DNA from 2 places in the Pseudarthrobacter quantipunctorum genome. Region 1 is predicted to be linked to the other one. Evidence: riboswitches for the same ligand, from Rfam matches in the RefSeq annotation. Region 1 holds a riboswitch; the other holds the start of a gene.
What was found. Region 1 has a riboswitch for cyclic di-AMP ahead of WHH00_RS14800 (M23 family metallopeptidase). Riboswitches for the same ligand answer to the same signal wherever they lie in the genome.

Region 1 (3,528 bases):
GTCCGGGTAGCGGCGGCAGCGCGGTCCTCGGAATCGGTGGACTGCGCCCGCACCGGGGCCGGCTTCGGTGCGGCGGTGGTCTTCACCACGGGGCGCTCGAAGGAGACGGTGGCGGTGGGTGCTGCAGTCACTGCCAGGGCGGACTGGGCCGACCCGGACTCGGTGGAAGCGGAAACGCCGGCGGTGGTGTCCGCGGCGTTGGCAGGCAGGCCCATGCTGAGGATGAGACCGGAAGCAGCTGCGATAACCGCAGCCTGGCGACCTACTGTCCCGGCATTGGCACTAACAGCCTTGGACACGGTGTCCAAGGGGTTGGTACGAACCGTTTGCGCACGGTGGCGCGCAGAATGATGGCGTGAAGACACGAAGGTAGCCTCTCCCAATGCCTGCGAGGTGAGCTGTCGGATTCGGATGGGAGTCACCCGGCCGCGCGTCTTCCAAGGAAGCTTTGCGACTTAACCCCAAGGCCTTCGCTTAAGCAAAGACCAAAATTGGTTCCCCCGCCCCTGCCAGACGATGAAATGCGAACGGACCTTGAGCGGTGGCAGAGCTAGGCAATCCGCACAAGAGCGTCAACTTCGGAAAAGTTGACGCGAGTTAGACGGTACAGCAGTTTTCGTTGAATGTCACATTCAGGTCACGGCGGGTCACGATGATTCGATAGCAAACCATCATTTGACTAGAGCCAGCCCGTGGGATCGACGACTTCACCGTTGACCTGGACCTCGAAGTGGAGGTGGCAGCCGGTGGAAGCGCCCGTGGTTCCGCTGAGGGCCAGGACATCGCCCCGGGAGACCGTCTGGCCCTCGGTGACGCTGAAGGACGAGAGGTGGTTGTACGTGGTTTCCAGGCCGTTGCCGTGGTCCACGACAACGCGGTTTCCACCGCCGTACTGGTGCCAGCCCACGAACGTCACGGTGCCGGTGGCAGCCGCCAGGACCGAGGTGCCGCACTGGGCCACGTAGTCCTGGCCGCGGTGGAAGTCACCGGCGCCGCCGGTGATGGGGCTGACCCGGTAACCGAACGGGGAGGCTGTGGAGAGCGCGGCCAGCGGGGCCCCGAGGCTTCCGGCCGAGGCTGCACGGGACACCGAACCTGCGGACTGGGCGCTGAGCAACTGCTTCAGCTTGCCATCAGGGTCCGCTTGGGTCACCACGGCAGAGCGGCTGAAGTCGATCTGGGCGCCGGCCTCGGCGGATACCTGCGGCTGCGGGGTAACTGCTGACGCTGCCACCGGAGTAACGCCGCTTGCGTTGTCGGTTGCCATGACGGGGCTTGTTGCCGGAACGGTGACGGTCAACACCAGGCCGGTGGCGGCAAGTGCGATTCCCGCCTTCTGGCCGATCCCGCTGGCGGCGGCGAATTCGGTGATCTGCCGGAAGGGTCCTCGACGGCGGCGCGCATCACGGTGCGGATCGCGGGGGCGTTCCGTGGTGACGACCTCGACAACGCGCGGCGTTGAAACGGGAGACGCCGCGCGGCGGCGCCCCTTGGGGGTCTCTATGGACAAGAAGGGTTCCTCTCTGGAAAGCCTGCGAAGTTAGCTGTCGGATTCGGGTCAGAGAGTTCAAAGACCCGGTCCGCCTAAGCAAGCTCGGCACAGAGATATCCCCGGAAGGATCCTTCGCTGGAAGAGGCTTGCTGCTGACGGACTTCACCCCAAGGCAGTCCCCCGTCTGCCAGTTGTGGTTCCCCCGCCTCTGCCAGTAATGACTCGTGCACCTGATCCGCTGGCAGAGCTCGGCTCCGGATCAGGTAACGCTTTAGTATCTACGCTTGGGTTTAACTATAGGGCCAGAAGTCCCAAAGTAACAATTCCGTTATCTTTGGCCAATCCACTCCCGGCGGGTACAGCGCCAGAATTAACGGATGGCGACGAACACGTGGGCCGCCACCTCCGGCGGCAGCTCCAGCGCACCTTCGATGCCGGGCACCCGGACTGAAATGTAGTCCCCCACCCGCTCCAGCGAGACTGCGGCTCCCGGACGGATTCCGCCCTCGTCCAGCTGGACCAGCAGCTCGGGCTCCACCTGGATCGGCTCAGCCAGCCGGCTGACGGTCACTTCCGACGCCGGGCCATAGGACTTCATTGCTTCAAGCAGGCTGATGGCCCCGTCAGCGAAGCCTGCGGATGCCTGGCCCCCGAGGGCGGCCAGGCCCGGGATGGGGTTTCCGTACGGGGACTCCGTCGGGTGGTCAAGCAGTTCGTAGATGCGCCGCTCCACGCGTTCGCTCATAACGTGCTCCCATCGGCAGGCTTCGTCATGGACGTAAGCCCAGTCCAGCCCGATAACGTCTGCCAGCAGCCGCTCCGCGAGCCGGTGCTTGCGCATCACTTCGGTAGCGCGTTTCCGGCCGGTTTCCGTCAGCTCCAGGTGCCGGTCGCCGGAGACAACCACCAGGCCATCCCGCTCCATCCTGCCGATGGTCTGGGAGACCGTAGGTCCTGAGTGGCGAAGGCGTTCGGCGATCCGGGCGCGGAGGGCAACAATGTTCTCTTCCTCAAGCTCCAAGATGGTCCGAAGGTACATCTCCGTAGTGTCGATCAGATCCGTCATCCAGCTCAGCTCCTCGAGCGCAGTACCTTGCGTTGTCCCACCGTATCGCCGTCCGCGCGACGTAGTCCGTTGGAAAGCTTAGCCTATTTTGACTTTGTCCGAATAGTTCACGGCCGTCACAGGAGGCCTGTCCCAGTGTCTGGGCCCTGTCTCAATTTCTGGACTATGACGGTGCCGGTTCCCGCCCCAACGCCTGTTCAGGCAGAATGAGGAGGGCCGAAAGTTGCAGTCACAGCCGACTGTCCGCCAAGCAACCACCCGTCCGGACCCCAACCGCGTCCACGCCGAAATTGGAGCACCTGTGAGCGAAAACAGCATCACTATTCCCGCCGACCTCCTGCCCAAGGACGGACGGTTCGGCGCCGGGCCGTCAAAGGTCCGGCAGGAGCAGATCGATGCGCTTTCCGCTGCGTCGAAAACCATCCTCGGAACCTCGCACCGGCAGGCACCGGTGAAAAACCTGGTGGGGTCCGTACGCGAGGGCCTCAGCCAGTTCTTCCGGGCACCCGAGGGCTATGAAGTAGTCCTCGGCGTCGGCGGTTCCACTGCGTTCTGGGACATTGCCAGCTTCGGCCTGGTGGAGCAGAAGGCCCAGCACCTCTCGTTCGGTGAGTTCGGGTCCAAATTCGCTGCCGCCACCAACAAGGCGCCCTTCCTGGATGCCTCATCCATCATCAAGTCAGAACCAGGTACCCGCCCGGTCGCCCAGGCTGAAGCGGGCGTCGATGCCTACGCCTGGCCGCAGAACGAGACCTCCACGGGCGTCTCCGCCCCCGTCAAGCGCGTAGCTGGCGCAGACGAGGGCGCGCTGGTGCTGGTTGACGCGACGTCAGCCGCCGGCGGCCTGGACGTGGACGTGGCGGAGAGCGACGTCTACTATTTCGCCCCGCAGAAGAACTTTGCCTCCGACGGCGGACTCTGGCTTGGCCTGTTCTCCCCCGCCGCCCTGGACCGCGCGGCGCGCATCAAG
Region 2 (3,528 bases), 130 kb from region 1:
AAGCCTTTCCCGATCCCCGCGCAAGGTTTAGCCTGTGCGCATGGACTGGAAACTGGAACTCGTTTTTGTCCCCGTGTCCGATGTAGACCGGGCCAAAGACTTCTACGTCGACAAGGTGGGCTTTAACGCCGATTTCGACGAGCGGCCCAGCAGCTCCATCAGGTTCGTTCAGCTGACGCCGCCGGGCTCAGCCTGCTCCATCTGCATCGGGGAAGGCCTCACGGATGCTCCCCCTGGCACCGGTTCGAACCTGCAGCTTGTGGTCTCTGACATCCAGGCTGCGCACCGGCAGCTCAAGGCCAACGGGGTGGACGTCAGTGACGTGGACGTGCAGGACTGGGGCCACTTTGTGTACTTCGCCGATCCTGACGGCAACCGCTGGGCGGTCCAGTACATCCCCGGCAGGGACGTACCGGACCGCCAGGGCGAAGCCGCTTCTGTTTAGTACCAGTTGTTGGCGTAGTGGAAGTTCAGTGCTCCACACGGGGACTGGTAGCGCTCCTGGATGTAGTTCAGGCCCCAGTTGATCTGCGTACGGTAATTGGTGAGGTAGTCGGCGCCGGCGCTGGCCATCTTCTCGGCCGGCAGGGACTGCACAATGCCGTAGGCGCCGCTGCTCGGGTTGGTGGCCGTGGTGGTCCAGTCTGATTCCTTGGTCCACAGGGTCTGCAGGCACTGCATCTGGTCAGGGGCCCAGCCGTAGGAGGCCAACTGGCCGGCAGCGTAGGCCTGGGCACCCGCGGGGTCGTTGACGGCGGCGACCGGTGCCGGCTCGGGAGCGGGGGCAGGTGCCGGCGCGGGTTCAGGCTCCGGGGCGGGTGCCGGTGCGGGCTCAGCGGCGGGAGCCGGGGCCGGCTCGGCCGCCTGCGGGACAACGTTGATGGGCTCTGCTGCAGGCGCCGGAGCAGGGTTTTCCTGGATTTCGCTCTTCTCGATGCTCAGCTTCGACTGGGCCTCAACGGCCTGCGTTTCTGTGGCTTGAACCTGCACTGCGGTGTCGGTGGCCTGGCCTGCTGCCCCAACGCCGACAAGGAGGGCGCAGGACGTTGCGAGGATGGCGGCGCGCTGGCCGAAGGAAGGAATTTTGCCTGGCGTGCGCGGTGCACGGGCGTCGTGGCCTGGTTTCGGGCGTGCTTTAGTAAGGAACTTAGACATGATGGATCGCCTCTCACACCTGCGGAGTTAGCTGTCGGGTTCGGATGAGGGCATCCGGCCACACGGAAAATCACGCAGTGGCTTAACCCCAAGGGCAATTGCGTGCCCGGGACTTCTGGGTCCCCCGCCTCTGCCTATGCTCAAGCGGAATCCGGGAAGCGGCAGAGCTTGGCGTCATCCGGATATGCGGCCCGAACGGGAACCGCACCCAATCGACGGTACAGGAGTTGAGGCCTTAAGTCACATTTTGGTAACAGGGATCACTACGACGGCGCGCCGCCTTGCGGCATCCGCTGCGGGAGGGGGAGTTGCAGGGCAAACTGGGTGCGGCCAGGCTGTGATGTCACCGTGACCTTGCCCCCATGGGCCTCGACAATGGATTCGACGATTGAGAGGCCCAGGCCGCTGGTTCCTTCAGCGGCAGGTGCGCCCGGTCCGCCGGCGGTGCCTGCCCGGGCCGCGTCTGCGCGGGCGAACCGCGCGAAAACCTGGTCCAGGAACTCGGGTGGAATGCCGCCGCCGTCGTCCGTTACCGTCACCACCGCGGCGCCCTCCGCCGTCTTCCCGACCCCGGTGACCACCGTGGTTCCCGGCGGTGTGTGCTTGCGGGCGTTGGACAGCAGGTTCATCAGCACCTGCCGCAGCTGGGACGGGTCGCCGTTCACCACGACTGGTTCGTCGGGAAGCTCCAGCCGCCAGGTATGGCCGGGCGCCATGACCTTTTCGTCGCTGACGCCTTCCACCACCAGCTGGTTCAGGTCCACCTCGCTGAGCTTCAAGGGCTGGCCCTCATCAAGGCGCGCCAGCAGCAGCAGGTCCTCCACCAGAGCGGTCATCCGCTGGGACTGGCTTTGAACCCTCGCCAGCGACTTCTCCCCGTCCGGAGTGAAGTTTTCCGTCATCCGCATCAGTTCGGTGTACCCGCGGATGGCGGTCAGCGGCGTGCGGAGCTCATGGGAAGCGTCGGCCACAAACTGCCGGACCTTGGTTTCACTCTTCTGCCGCGCCTGCAGCGCGTTGGCCACGTTGTCCAGCATGAGGTTCAGGGCATGGCCCACGCTTCCAACCTCCGTACCGGGATTGGAGTTCGACGGCGGCACGCGCACGGCAAGCGCCACCTCGCCGGCATCCAAGGGCAGCCTGGAGACGCGGGTGGCAACCTCGGAAAGCTGCTCGAGGGGTTTCATGGTGCGGCGGATCAGGACAGTTCCCACCAATCCGACAAGCAGCAGGCCGCCCAGGGAGACGAAGACGAAGGTCCACACCAGGGACGCCAGCGTACTATCCTTGGCGGCCAGGGGGAGTCCTGTTACCAGGACGTCACCAAAGCTGGTCTTGACGGCGAGCAGCCGGTAGTCGCCGTTGGAGAGTGCCCTGTTGACAGGTTGGGCGTCTGCGTCCAGAGCCAGCAGGACCTGTTTGTCGTCCGTGGACAGCTGGGAGCGCGTGGTGTTGGAGGTGAGGAATCCGCCGCCGCTGACCTGGCCGTTGAGGATGCGCGCGTTGAGGGTTCCAACGCTCTGGCCGCGGGCATCCAGGGGATCCCTGCCGTTGAAGCCGCCCGAGGGAGGGCGGCCAGGATTGTTGGAACGGTCTGCGGCCTGGCCCAGCTGTTCGTCCAGCTGCCGGGTGAGGAACGCGTCCATCGAGGCGTAACTCGCCACGCCCACAGCCCCGCAGATGGCAATCAACAGCGTCATGGCCAGGAGGATCAGTCGGGTCCGCAGGTGCCACGTGCCGGGCTTCAGCCAGCTCCGGGGCTGCGGTGCCGCCGTCAGGTGCCGGGACGCCATGGCGTTCCTACTCCGCCGGCTTGATGACGTACCCGGCGCCACGCACGGTATGGATCATGGGCGGGTGGACGGCATCCACCTTTTTGCGGAGGTAGGAGATGTAGAGCTCCACGATGTTGGCCTGGCCGCCGAAGTCGTAGTTCCAGACCCGGTCCAGGATCTGCGCTTTGCTGATGACGCGCTTGGGGTTTTCCATCAGGTATCGGAGCAGCTCGAACTGGGTTGCCGTCAACTGGAGCTCCTCGCCTGCACGGGTCACCTCACGGGTGTCCACGTTGAGGACCAGGTCTCCAACAACCAGCTCAGCGGTGTCCATGGCGGCCACACCGGACCGCTGGACCAGACGGTGCAGGCGGAGCAGGACCTCTTCCATGCTGAATGGCTTGGTGACGTAGTCGTCACCGCCGGCCGCGAGGCCAACGATCCTGTCCTGGACCGCATCCTTGGCGGTGAGGAACAGTGCGGGAACCTCAGGCGCAAAAGCGCGGATCCGGTTCAGGACCTCGACGCCGTCGAAACCGGGAATCATGACATCCAGGACCAGCACGTCGGGGCGGAAGTCCTTGGCCACTTTCACGGC

Region 2: another riboswitch for cyclic di-AMP. It lies ahead of WHH00_RS15360 (hypothetical protein); the one in region 1 lies ahead of WHH00_RS14800 (M23 family metallopeptidase).

What each region holds. Positions count from the first base shown of each region.
Region 1 is NZ_CP148033.1:3,264,222-3,267,749, forward strand. It holds gene WHH00_RS14795 (C40 family peptidase) at 1-299, opposite strand, end outside; cyclic di-AMP (ydaO/yuaA leader) riboswitch at 370-543, opposite strand; gene WHH00_RS14800 (M23 family metallopeptidase) at 680-1,504, opposite strand; cyclic di-AMP (ydaO/yuaA leader) riboswitch at 1,515-1,756, opposite strand; gene WHH00_RS14805 (metal-dependent transcriptional regulator) at 1,863-2,558, opposite strand; gene serC (phosphoserine transaminase) at 2,860-3,528, shown strand, end outside.
Region 2 is NZ_CP148033.1:3,393,237-3,396,764, reverse strand. It holds gene WHH00_RS15365 (glyoxalase superfamily protein) at 41-445, shown strand; gene WHH00_RS15360 (hypothetical protein) at 442-1,155, opposite strand; cyclic di-AMP (ydaO/yuaA leader) riboswitch at 1,161-1,322, opposite strand; gene WHH00_RS15355 (ATP-binding protein) at 1,419-2,948, opposite strand; gene WHH00_RS15350 (response regulator transcription factor) at 2,956-3,528, opposite strand, start outside.